Azotobacter salinestris: one gene and its partner. The main gene of each other region encodes a partner of the protein of the gene in region 2 in a complex. Links are inferred from orthologs where the notes say so. Each region holds a gene or a part of one and is shown on either strand. Other genes may lie near its edges.

The links.
Region 1: the proteins of GCU53_RS15660 (region 2) and pabB are in contact, whole or in part, in a solved structure (PDB 8RP0), measured with the Escherichia coli proteins. The link is inferred for Azotobacter salinestris from one-to-one orthologs.

Annotation. Positions count from the first base shown.
Region 1 is NZ_CP045302.1:4,743,005-4,748,305, reverse strand. The notes cover bases 2,218-5,026. They hold pabB (aminodeoxychorismate synthase component I), read left to right. Parts: upstream 2,218-2,859; coding sequence 2,860-4,194; downstream 4,195-5,026. Other genes in these bases: GCU53_RS22480 (phosphoadenylyl-sulfate reductase), read left to right, coding at 4,319-5,026; GCU53_RS22490 (alpha-L-glutamate ligase-like protein), read left to right, coding at 2,218-2,763. Outside these bases: retropepsin-like aspartic peptidase RloA, read left to right, coding at 1-241; osmotic stress tolerance membrane protein RloB, read left to right, coding at 247-1,773; more of GCU53_RS22490, read left to right, coding at 1,777-2,217; more of GCU53_RS22480, read left to right, coding at 5,027-5,053; HTH-type transcriptional regulator CysB, read right to left, coding at 5,074-5,301. UniProt on the Escherichia coli protein: Part of a heterodimeric complex that catalyzes the two-step biosynthesis of 4-amino-4-deoxychorismate (ADC), a precursor of p-aminobenzoate (PABA) and tetrahydrofolate.
Region 2 is NZ_CP045302.1:3,372,511-3,379,935, forward strand. What follows is about bases 2,697-5,617. They hold GCU53_RS15660 (aminodeoxychorismate/anthranilate synthase component II), read left to right. Parts: upstream 2,697-3,820; coding sequence 3,821-4,414; downstream 4,415-5,617. Other genes in these bases: GCU53_RS15650 (tetratricopeptide repeat protein), read right to left, coding at 2,697-3,178; GCU53_RS15655 (hypothetical protein), read right to left, coding at 3,202-3,510; trpD (anthranilate phosphoribosyltransferase), read left to right, coding at 4,414-5,460; trpC (indole-3-glycerol phosphate synthase TrpC), read left to right, coding at 5,457-5,617. In the rest of the region: GCU53_RS15635 (dihydrolipoamide acetyltransferase family protein), read left to right, coding at 1-472; GCU53_RS15640 (acyl carrier protein), read left to right, coding at 483-731; GCU53_RS15645 (RtcB family protein), read left to right, coding at 847-2,277; more of GCU53_RS15650, read right to left, coding at 2,399-2,696; more of trpC, read left to right, coding at 5,618-6,257; cAMP-activated global transcriptional regulator CRP, read right to left, coding at 6,303-6,950; GCU53_RS15680 (OsmC family protein), read left to right, coding at 7,182-7,425. UniProt on the Escherichia coli protein: Part of a heterodimeric complex that catalyzes the two-step biosynthesis of 4-amino-4-deoxychorismate (ADC), a precursor of p-aminobenzoate (PABA) and tetrahydrofolate.

The DNA.
Region 1 (5,301 bases), 1.4 Mb from region 2 along the record:
CGGCGACTACGACCCGACGGAAAGCAAGTCCTACACGGCTCGCCCCGTGGTCGAGCTGGACTTCTGCATGGGCGATACCCTGCGCACCATCGAGGTAAACCTGACCGATCGGAGCGCATTCCAATACCCGCTGCTGATCGGCTCCGACGCACTCGCGCGCTTCGGTGCCCTGGTCGACCCGAGCCTTAAATACGCAGCCGGCAAGCCCGGTTGCGCCACCGTCGCAAACTCCGCCGAGTAATACGCATGCGCGCTCTCAACCTGCATCTGAAAATACTGATTGTCCTGCTGGTGTCGGTCGGGGTTCTGGTCACGGCCTATCAGATCTTCGTCCTCGGCATTCCAGTGACCGAAGACGAGACCGACGACCTGTGGAACATCGACGCGCGCGTCGAATTTCAGGCCAACCCCCGCGAGCCGGTGAAAGTGCAGATGTTCGCTCCGCCGCTCAACCAGAACTATGTCAGCCTCAATGAAAGCTTCATCTCCAACAACTATGGCGTGAGCGTCAATCAGGTCGACAACAACCGCCGGGTGACCTGGTCGGCACGACGCACCAGCGGCAAGCAGACCCTCTACTATCGTCTGGCGCTGACCAAGCGCTATACCGGCGACCTGCCCAAGCCCAAGGGCCCGGTATTCCGCGACAGCATCCCGCTGGAGGGCGCCGAGAAGATCGCCGCCGAAGCCCTGCTGGCTCCCATCCGCGAGCATTCGGCCGATGTCGAGACTTTCATCGGCGAGACCATCAAGCGGGTGAACAACCTCAACGACGACAACGTCAAGCTGCTCACCGCCGGCAACACCTCGACTCCGAACCGGGTGCGCATCGTCGAACTCCTGCTGTCCTTCGCCCATGTCCCCATGGAGCGCGTGCACACCCTGCGCCTGATCACCGACCAGGCAGTCAGTCCTGAACTCTGGATTCGCAGCTTCAACGGCGAGAAGTGGCTGTACTTCAACCCCGACACCGGCGAACAGGGACTGCCGGCCGACCGCCTGATCTGGTGGACCGGCGACGAGCCGCTGATCAGTGTGGACGGAGGCAAGCAGGCCAAGGTCAGTTTCACCCTGAACAACAGTGAACTGAACGCCATCGGCCTGGCCAAGATGACCGACCAGAACACCGATGCCGACTTCCTGGAATACACGCTGTACGGCCTGCCCCTGGAAACCCAGCAGACCTATCAGATCATGATCATGATTCCAATCGGCGTGCTGGTGATCCTGGTCCTGCGCAACCTGATCGGCATCCAGACCCTCGGTACCTTCACGCCGGTCCTGATCGCCCTGGCCTTCCGCGAAACCCAGGTGGGCTTCGGCATCATTCTCTTCACCCTGATCACCGCGCTGGGCCTGTCGCTGCGCTCCTACCTGGAGCACCTCAAGCTGCAGATGCTGCCGCGCCTGTCGGTGGTGCTGACCTTCGTGGTAGTGCTGATCGCCGTCATCAGCCTGCTCAGCCACAAGCTCGGCCTCGAGCGTGGTCTGTCCGTGTCCCTGTTCCCGATGGTGATCCTGACCATGACCATCGAGCGCCTGTCGATCACTTGGGAAGAGCGCGGCGGTGGCCATGCCTTCAAGGTCGCCCTGGGTACCATCATCGCCGCCTCGCTGGCCCACCTGCTGATGAACATTCCGGAACTGACCTACTTCATCTTCACCTTCCCGACGGTACTGCTGATCCTGGTGGGCTTCATGCTGGCGATGGGTCGCTACCGCGGCTACCGCCTGACCGAGCTGTTCCGCTTCAAGGCCTTCCTGAAGGAATGAGACATGATCAACCTGTGGAAGAGATGGAAGGCCCTGGAAGCCAGGGGCATCATGGGCATCAATCGACGCAATGCGGACTACGTGCTGAAATACAACAAGCGCAGCCTGTATCCCATTGTCGACGACAAGATCATCACCAAGCAGCGCGCCATCGAGGCAGGCATCCATGTACCGGAGCTTTACGGGATCATCGAGACCGAGAAGGAGATCGAGAAGCTCGAGCAGATCATCGGCGAGCACAGCGACTTCGTGATCAAGCCGGCCCAGGGGGCCGGCGGCGACGGTATCATGGTCATCGCCGACCGCTTCGAGGGCCGCTACAAGACGGTGTCCGGCAAGATCGTCACCCACGATGAGCTCGAGCACCATATTTCCAGCATCCTCACCGGCCTCTATTCCCTCGGCGGGCATCGGGACCGGGCGCTGATCGAATACCGTGTCAAGCCCGATCCGATCTTCAAGAGCATCAGTTACGAGGGCGTACCGGACATCCGCATCATCGTGCTGATGGGCTATCCGGTGATGGCCATGCTGCGCCTGCCGACCCGCCAGTCCAGCGGCAAGGCCAATCTGCACCAGGGCGCCATCGGCGTCGGCGTCGACCTGGCCACCGGCATCACCCTGCGCGGCACCTGGCTGAACAACAAGATCGCCAAGCACCCGGACACCACCAATCCGGTCGACGGCGTGCAACTGCCCGACTGGGACGGCTTCATGAGGCTGGCGGCCGGCTGCTACGAACTCTGCGGTCTCGGCTACATCGGGGTCGACATGGTGCTGGACGAAACCAAGGGCCCCTTGATCCTCGAACTCAATGCCCGCCCGGGACTGAATATCCAGATCGCCAACGACTGTGGCCTGGCCCTGCGCACCCACAAGATCGAAGCTCATCTGGCCGAGCTGAAGGAGCGCGGCCTCCAGGAGACCCCGGCCGAGCGCGTGCGCTTCTCCCAGGAGCTGTTCGGCCACGTTCCCAGCGCAGCCATCTGACTGCTCCTCCGCCCCCTCGGGGGCGGATTGCTCTCCAGTCGGCACTCCAGAGCATCCGACGCTACAATCAGGCCTCGCCACAACCGACGCATCCGCATGCCCAGTTGCCGTACCCACGTCCTCCCTTATAGTGCCGACCCAACCCGCTATTTCGAGAGGATCCGCCAGGCACCCGGCGCCGTACTGTTCGATAGCGGCCAGCCGGCATCGCAGCGTGGCCGTTACGACCTGTTCAGTGCCTGGCCCCTGGCCTGCTTCAGTCCCGCCCCCGGCGAAACCGGCAGCGATTTTCTCCAGCGATTGCGTCAGGCCTCATCGAGCCTGGGTCATGCAGAAGCGCATGGACTTCCTTTCGCTGGCGGCCTGATGGGCTACCTGTCCTACGATTTCGCCCGTCGTCTCGAGCGTCTGCCCGACACGGCTTGCGATGACCTCGGCCTCCCCGACGCCCAGGTCGGCCTGTATGCCTGGGCAGTGATCACCGACCACCAGGCGCAAACGACCGCCCTCGTCTGCCATCCCAGCCTGGACACCAATGAATGCGAGCGTCTGAAACAACTGTTCTCTGCTCCGGCGGCAGCCCGGAATACGGCATTCCAGCTCGAGGCGGACTTCATGCCGGATCTGACTGCCAATGGCTATCGCCTGGCCATCGAGCGCATTCTCGCCTACATCCAGGCAGGCGACTGTTACCAGGTGAACTTCGCCCAGCGCTTCCAGGCACCCTTTCAGGGCGACCCCTGGACGGCCTACCAGGCTTTGCGCCGGGCCTGTCCGACCCCCTTCGCCGGATATCAGTCCCTGAATGACGGCGACGCCATTCTCAGCCTCTCGCCGGAGCGCTTTCTGCGCGTCACAGAGCGACAGGTGGAAACCCGTCCGATCAAGGGCACCCGCCCACGCGGCCGCAGCGTCGAGGAAGACAGGCTGTTAGCCGACGAACTTCAGCACAGCCCCAAGGACCGGGCCGAAAACCTGATGATTGTCGACCTGCTGCGCAACGACCTGAGCCGTAGCTGCCGCCCCGGCTCGGTGTGCGTTCCCCAACTGTTCGCCCTGGAGAGCTATCCGAACGTGCACCATCTGGTCAGTTGCGTCAGGGGTGAGCTGGCTCCGGGGAAGGATGCCCTGGACCTGCTCGCCGGCAGCTTTCCGGGCGGCTCCATCACCGGCGCACCGAAGATCCGCTCCATGCAGATCATCGAGGAGCTGGAAGGCAGGCGCCGCTCCATCTACTGCGGCTCGCTGTTCTACCTTGATGTGCGCGGCGAGCTGGACAGCTCGATCGCCATCCGCACCCTGCTGGCCCGCCATGGGCGAATCACCTGCTGGGGCGGTGGCGGCATCGTCGCCGACTCCGACTGGCAAGCGGAGTACCAGGAGTCCATCACCAAGGTACGCACCCTGCTGGATACTCTTCGCATGCTCTAGCCAGCCCTTCATAACGAAAATGAATCCATCGACAGGGATCGATTATTTAGGGAAGGAAACTTCCTTTGCTAGCATGCGCGACGCACAATTCCCAGCCGCTCATGACACCTAGGAAAATCGCCCGATGAAGCAAGCTGTTAACCTCGCCGAACTGGCCGCTGCCTGTGCCGGCAAATCGCCCCAGGAAATCCTGCAGGTCGCCTTCGATCATTTCGGCGACGATCTGTGGATTTCCTTCAGTGGCGCCGAAGACATCGTGTTGGTCGACATGGCCTGGAAGCTCAACAAGAACGTCAAGGTCTTCACCCTGGATACCGGCCGTCTGCATCCTGAAACCTACCGGTTCATCGAGCAGGTGCGCGAGCACTATGGCATGGCCATCGAGGTGCTTTCACCCGATGCCCGCCTCCTCGAACCGCTGGTCAGGGAAAAAGGACTGTTCAGCTTCTACAAGGATGGTCACGGCGAATGTTGCGGTATCCGCAAGATCGAACCGCTCAAGCGCAAACTCGCCACCGTCAGCGCCTGGGCCACCGGCCAGCGTCGTGATCAGAGTCCCGGGACTCGCAGCCAAGTGGCCGCGTTCGAGATGGATGGCGCCTTCTCCACGCCGGATAGGCCGCTGTACAAGTTCAATCCACTGGCACAGATGAGCAGCGAGGAAGTCTGGGGCTATATCCGCATGCTGGAAATTCCCTACAACCCGCTGCACGAGCGAGGCTACATCAGCATCGGCTGCGAACCCTGCACCCGACCGGTACTCCCCAACCAGCACGAGCGCGAAGGTCGCTGGTGGTGGGAAGAGGCCACCCACAAGGAATGCGGCCTGCATGCCGGCAACCTGGTCGGCAAGAGCTGATCCGGCCGGCATCCGCCCCGTCAGTATACTGGCAGCTCGATCCCCTCGAACAGCTCGTCCAACTCGGCCTTGTTGTGGCACTGCATGGCTTTGCTCAGCACAGGCCGGGTAAGGTGCGGGGCGAACTTCTCGATGAAGTCGCACATGAACCCGCGCAGAAAAGTGCCACGGCGGAAAGCGATCCTGGTTACGCTGGACTCGAAGAGCTCGCTGGCGTCGAGGGCAACCAGATCGCTGTCGAGCGTCTC
Region 2 (7,425 bases):
GCGCGACTACCCACAGCTCAACGGTTTCTGGCAGGGCGGCGCTTTCCACCCGGCCCCCGGCATTCATCTGGGCGTGGCCGTCGCCCTGCGCCAGGGCGGGCTGATCGCCCCGGCGCTGCACGACGTCGCCGACAAGCCGCTGGCCCAGCTGATGGACGAGCTGGGCGATCTGGTACAGCGCGCGCGCAGCCATTCGCTGCGCAGCTCGGAGCTCGCCGACGCCAGCCTGACCGTCACCCAGCTCGGCGACCAGGGCGTGGACAGCGTGTTCGGCGTGATCTACCCGCCGCAGGTGGCGCTGGTCGGCGTCGGCCGCATCGCCGAACGGCCCTGGGTGGAGGCGGGCCGGTTGTGCGCGATGCCCACTGCCCACTTCAGCCTGGCCGCCGACCACCGCGCCAGCGACGGCCACTACGGCGCGCGCTTTCTCGCCGAGATCCGCCGCCTGCTGCAAGCCCCGGACAGCCTGTGAGGATTCGAAGATGGACGAAGCACAGATCCGCCGGCAGGTGCTCGAAGCCCTGCAGGGCATCGCCCCGGAAGTCGATCCTGCCACCCTGCGCGGCGAGCGTCCGCTGCGCGACGAGGTGGACCTCGACTCGATGGACTGGCTGCGCTTTCTCGCCGCCCTGCACCAGCGCCTCGGGGTGAGCATCCCTGAGGCCGACTACCAGCGCCTGGGCAGCCTGGATGCGCTGCTGGCCTATCTGGCACAGCGGCTGGAGGGCTGAGCGGCGGGGGCCGATCCCCCCGCGCGGATCGCGGCCATGGCGGTCGATGACCGGTCCGGCCGCATCCCGGACGCTCGCCTATAGTCAGGCAGATCGCTATCTGCAGGAGAGCGCCATGAACCTCTCGCAATTCCGCCAGCGCGGTCCCTTCGAATGGGAACTGCCGGCCCGTGGGGCGATGCGTGTGCCGGGGGTGATCTTCGCCTCGCAAGAACTCGTCGAGGCGATGGACGACAAGGTCGGCGAACAGATCGCCAACGTCGCCAGCCTGCCGGGCATCGTCGAGGCCGCCTACGCCATGCCCGATGCGCACTGGGGCTATGGCTTCCCGATCGGCGGGGTGGCGGCCTTCGATGCCGAGGAGGGCGGGGTGGTGTCGGCCGGCGGAGTGGGCTTCGACATCTCCTGCGGGGTGCGCAGCCTGCATACCGGGCTCACGCTGGCCGACGTGGAGGCGGCCAAGCCGCGCCTGGCCGATGTGCTCTACCGGCACATTCCGGCCGGGCTCGGCAGCACCGGGGCGCTGCGCCTGTCGGCCCGGGAGATGAACGCCATGCTGCGCGGCGGCGCGAAGTGGGCGGTCGAGGAGGGCTTCGGCGGCGAGGCGGATCTGGCGCGCATCGAGGAGTCCGGCTGCATGGCCGGCGCCGATCCTTCCGCCGTCTCGGAGCAGGCGAAGAAGCGCCAGCGCGACGAGATGGGCACCCTCGGCTCGGGCAACCACTATCTGGAGGTGCAGGTGGTCGACGAATTGTTCGATGTCCGGGCGGCCCGGGCCTATGGCCTGGCCGAGGGCGACGTGCTGGCGACCATCCACTGCGGCTCGCGGGGCATGGGCCACCAGATCGGCACCGACTACCTGCGCGCCATGGTGATCGCCGCGTCCCAGGCCGGCATCGCCCTGCCGGACCGCGAGCTGGCCTGCGCGCCGCTGAAGTCCGAGCTCGGCCAGCGTTACCTCGGCGCCATGCGCGCGGCGATCAACTGCGCGCTGGCCAACCGGCAGATCCTCACCCACCTGACCCGGCAGGCCTTCGCCGAGGTGTTCCCCGGCATCCATCTGCCGCTGCTCTACGACGTGTCGCACAACACCTGCAAGGAGGAGCGCCATGTCCTCGGCGGACAGCACCGGCGGCTGTTCGTCCACCGCAAGGGGGCGACCCGCGCCTTCGCCGCCGGGCACGCCGAGCTGCCGGCGGAGTACCGCCAGGTCGGCCAGCCGGTGCTGATCGGCGGCAGCATGGGTACCTTCTCCTGGGTTCTCGCCGGCTCAGCGGGCACCGGGGAGCGCGCCTTCGCCTCGGCCTGCCACGGCGCCGGCCGCGCCATGAGCCGCCACGAGGCGCTGCGCCGCTGGCAGGGCCGCTCGGTGGTGGACGAGCTGGCCTCCCGCGGCATCCTGATCCGCAGCCCGAGCCTGCGCGGCGTGGCCGAGGAGGCGCCGCTGGCCTACAAGGACGTCGGCGCAGTGGTCGAGGCGGCCGAGCAGGCAGGGTTGGCAGTGCGGGTGGCGCGGCTGCGGCCTGTGGTGTGCGTCAAGGGCTAGGGTCTGTTGACGTTTTGGCGTGAGCCGCGTTGCCGCGTCAAATGACACCAGGCCGGGCCGCGTTCGGCAAGGCGCGGGCCGCCGTCGCGGCCTACGGCAAAGCATCAACAGACCCTAGGCGTCAGGAACCGACCAGCCAGGCCCCGGCGGGAAGCTCGCGCTTCAGCGTCCGGCAGTCGCCCGGCGGCGGCTGGTGGCCCGGCGGACGGTCGGGAAACCAGATGCGGCACTGCCCCGGCGGCGGCCAGTGGCTGGCCGGGACCTGCGAGGCGTTCTGGCCATCGACCGGGCCGAGGGCGGCTTGCTGCTCATCGGGCCGGGACCACTGCAGGCGGGCTTCCCCGCGGTTCTGTCCGGTCGCGGCGGAGGGCAGCGGGGCTTGGCTGGATGCCGTGCAGCGCGCCTGCACCTGCTCCAGCCGTTCGCGCAGGGCGGCGATCTCGCTTTCGGCTTGCCGGCGTCGCTCGGTTTCTTCGTCGAGCCGCTGCTGCAGGGCCGCTGGCTGGCCGTCGCTGACCGGCGAATTGCGTTGCTGGCCGGCGGCCTGCCGGGCCGCCGCGATCAGCCAGACGTTGCGCACGCGCAGGGCGTCGTTGTCGCCGATCAGGGTGTTGGACTTGGCGGCCAGGGACTCGGCTTCCTGATGGTGGCCCTGGTGCAGGCGGGTCTGTCCCAGGTAGTGCCAGAGGATGGCGTTGTTCGGCTCGATGCGCAGGGCCCGTTCCAGGGCGGAGGCGGCCTGGTCGGGGCGGCCGGCGCTGAACTCCTCGATGGCGCTTTTCAGCAGGGAGACCACGGCCTGATTCTCCTGCGTGGCCGCATTGGCGGGCAGGGCCGAGCCGAGCGCGCAGAGCAGCAGGGCCGTCCGCAGGCCGGAAAGCCCGAAGGATGTCTTCATCATGTCGGTGAGCTGTCGTCCCGGTTTCAGTGATCTTCCCGCCAGTGCTCCCCGGCATGCTTGTGCCGTTCCCGGTGCATTTCTTCGGCGTGCTTGTGCTGCTCCCGATGCATTTCCCCGGCATGCTTGCGGTGTTCCCGCTGAGCCTCCATCTCGGCTTTTCGGTACTCCCGGTGCATTTCCTGATGGTGTTTCTCGGCCTCGTGGCGACCCTGGCCGTACGAGTCGGCGAAGGCTGCGGGCGTGTTGCCGGCCAGGGCGATCAGGGCTGCCGCCAGTGTCTTGTATGGGGTCATCGGGTTGCCTGTGCAGGTGTGGAAAACGGGCGCGATCATACCGCGCCCGCTCCGCACCGGCGCTGCCGGGCCGCGCGCTCTGGTATAGTCCGGTTGCAGGCCGGTCGGGCCTGGGCTACTGTGCCCCGACAGCAAGACGAGACATTTCCGTGACATCCAGCAGCACCCTTCTGATGCGAGTCGTCAAGGCCCACGCCCGTTGGCGCTGGCGCGCCTGATCCCTTTCCTTTCCGGCCTGGCCGGACGCTTCCTTGCCACCCCGTTCCCGGCTCGCAGACGAGCCCTCCCTGACGGAACAGCGGACCGGGGCCTTTCATCCGACGCAGTGAATCAAGGGGTTACGCCTACCATGCTGCTGATGATCGATAACTACGACTCCTTCACCTACAACGTCGTCCACTATCTCAGCGAGCTGGGAGCCGAGGTCAAGGTGATCCGCAACGACGAGCTGAGCATCGCCGAGATCGAGGCCTTGGGCCCGGAACGGCTGGTGATCTCGCCCGGCCCCTGCACGCCCAGCGAGGCGGGGGTGTCGCTGGAGGCGATCCGCCATTTCGCCGGCAAGCTGCCGATCCTCGGCGTCTGCCTGGGGCACCAGAGCATCGGCCAGGCCTTCGGCGGCGATGTGGTGCGCGCGCGGGTGGCCATGCACGGCAAGACCAGCCCGGTGTTCCACCGGGACCAGGGGGTGTTCGCCGGCCTCAACAATCCGCTCACGGTGACCCGCTACCATTCGCTGGTGGTCAGGCGCGAAACCCTGCCTGAGTGCCTGGAGATCACCGCCTGGACGCAGTTCGAGGACGGCGCCGTGGACGAGATCATGGGCCTGCGCCACAAGACCCTGAACATCGAGGGCGTGCAGTTCCATCCCGAGTCCATCCTCACCGAGCAGGGCCACGAGCTGTTCGCCAATTTCCTGAAGCAGAACGGAGGCGTGCGCTGATGGACATCAAGCAAGCCCTGGCGCGGGTGGCCGAGCGTCTCGACCTGAGCACGGCGGAAATGCAGGACGTGATGCGCCAGATCATGACCGGCCAGTGCAGCGACGCGCAGATCGGCGCCTTCCTGATGGGAATGCGCATGAAGAGCGAGAGCATCGACGAGATCGTCGGCGCTGCACTGGTCATGCGCGAGCTGGCCGCGCCGGTGCGGATCGACGCCGCACACCTGGTCGACACCTGCGGCACCGGCGGCGACGGCATGAACATCTTCAACGTCTCCACCGCCGCGGCCTTCGTCGTCGCCGCGGCCGGCGGCCGGGTGGCCAAGCACGGCAACCGCGCGGTCTCCGGCAAGAGCGGCAGCGCCGATCTGCTGGAGGCCGCCGGAGTCTACCTGGAGCTGAGCCCCGAGCAGGTGGCGCGCTGCGTCGAGTCGGTCGGCGTCGGCTTCATGTTCGCGCCCGCCCACCACGGGGCGATGAAGCACGCCATCGGCCCGCGCCGTGAACTCGGCCTGCGCACGCTGTTCAACATGTTGGGTCCGATGACCAATCCGGCCGGCGTGAAGCATCAGGTGCTCGGCGTGTTCAGCCAGGCGCTGTGCCGGCCGCTGGCGGAGGTGATGGCCCGTCTGGGCAGTCTGCATGTACTGGTGGTGCATGCCCAGGACGGTCTGGACGAGATCAGCCTGGCCGCGCCGACCCACATCGCCGAGCTGCGCAACGGCCAGATCGACGAATACCTCGTCCAGCCGGAAGATTTCGGCATCAGGAGCCAGAGCCTGATCGGCCTCGATGTGGAGGGGCCGCAGGAGTCGCTGACGCTGATTCGCGATGCCCTCGGCCGGCGCAAGACCGAGAACGGTCAGAAGGCCGCCGAGATGATCGTGCTCAACGCCGGCGCCGCGCTCTATGCCTCCGACCGGGCCGGCACCCTGAAGGAGGGTGTGGCGCTGGCCCACGACGCCCTGCACACCGGGCTGGCACGCGACAAGCTGGAAGAGCTGGTATCCATCACCGCCGTCTTTCGTCAGGAGAATCAAGCGTGAGCCTGCCCACCGTTCTGGAAAAGATCATCGCGCGCAAGGTCGAGGAAGTCGCCGAGCGCAGCGCCCGTGTCCCGCTGGCCGAGGTCGAGGCGCTGGCCCGCTCCGCCAGTACCCCGCGCGGCTTCGCCGCGGCCCTGCAGGCGCAGGTCGGGCGCAAGCAGCCGGCGGTGATCGCCGAAGTCAAGAAGGCCTCGCCGAGCAAGGGCGTGTTGCGCGAGCACTTCGCCCCCGCGGAGATCGCCAGGAGCTATGAGGACGGCGGAGCGACCTGTCTGTCGGTGCTGACCGACGTGGACTTCTTCCAGGGCAGCGACGCCTATCTGCAGGAGGCCCGCGCGGCCTGCGGCCTGCCGGTGATCCGCAAGGACTTCCTCATCGACCCCTATCAGGTGGTCGAGGCCCGCGCGCTGGGTGCCGATTGCGTGCTGCTGATCGTCGCCGCGCTGGGCGATGCGCAGATGCTGGAGCTGGCCGCCACCGCCAGGGATGTCGGTCTCGACGTGCTGGTGGAGGTGCATGACGGCGCCGAGCTGGAGCGGGCACTGCAATTGGAGACGCCGCTGATCGGCATCAACAACCGCAACCTGCATACCTTCGAGGTGAGCCTGGAAACCACCCTCGACCTGCTGCCGAAGGTGCCGCGGGACCGTCTGGTGGTCACCGAGAGCGGCATTCTCAACCGCGCCGATGTCGAGCTGATGGAGGTCAGCGGCGTGTATGCCTTCCTCGTCGGCGAGGCGTTCATGCGGGCGGAGAAGCCGGGCGCCGAGCTGCGCCGGCTGTTCTTCCCGGGCTGAGGAGGCGCGGCCCGGCGTGTTGCGCGCCGGGCCGGGGAAAGGCCGTCAGCGGGTGCCGAAGACCACCATGGTCTTGCCCTTGACGTGGACCAGCCCCTGTTCCTCCAGGCTCTTCAGCACGCGGCCGACCATTTCCCGCGAGCAGCCGACGATGCGGCCGATTTCCTGGCGGGTGATCTTGATCTGCATGCCGTCGGGATGGGTCATGGCGTCGGGCTGCTTGCACAGATCGAGCAGGGTGCGCGCCACCCGTCCCGTGACGTCGAGGAAAGCCAGGTCGCCGACCTTGCGGGTGGTGTTGCGCAGGCGGTCGGCCATCTGCCGACCGAGGGCGTAGAGGATTTCCGGATCCTGCTGGGCCAGTTCGCGGAACTTCGCATAGCTGATTTCCGCCACTTCGCATTCGGTCTTGGCGCGGACCCAGGCGCTGCGCTCCTTTTCGCTGCCTTCCTTGTCGAACAGGCCCATTTCTCCGAAGAAGTCCCCGGCGTTCAGGTAGGCGATGATCATCTCGCGCCCGTCGTCATCTTCGATGAGGATGGTGACCGAACCCTTGATGATGAAGAACAGGCTCTCGCACCGGTCACCCGCATAAATGATGGTGCTCTTGGCCGTGTAGCGGCGCCGATGGCAATGGGCGAGCAGTTTGTCGTGGTTGTTGATCTTGGGTGGAAGAAGGGTGAGAGCGACCACGCTGGATTCCCCTTGGAATGAAAATTGGTGTCCTTGTCATCTGGCGTTTTTCTACTTGTGCTGTAAGTGTGCCAGCAAACTGGCGTCAGCTTAACAGAGGCACGGGACACGCCGGCTCCGATTTGTGATGGAGCAATCATCTCCTCTCTCTTTACCAGTCCCTCTGGCGACGGGCGGTGGGCTGGGGACGCTGTGCTAGAATCCGCGGCATTTTCAGCAAGGAGTTTCATGATGAAAGCGCGCATTCAATGGGCCGGTGAAGCCATGTTCATCGGCGAGTCCGGCAGCGGTCATGCGGTCGTCATGGACGGCCCGCCGGAGAATGGCGGGCGCAATCTCGGCATCCGGCCGATGGAAATGGTGCTGCTCGGCCTGGGCGGTTGCTCCAGCTTCGATGTGGTGAGCATCCTGAAGAAGTCGCGGCAGGCGGTGGAGAACTGCGAGGCCTTCCTGGAAGCCGAGCGGGCCGGCGAGG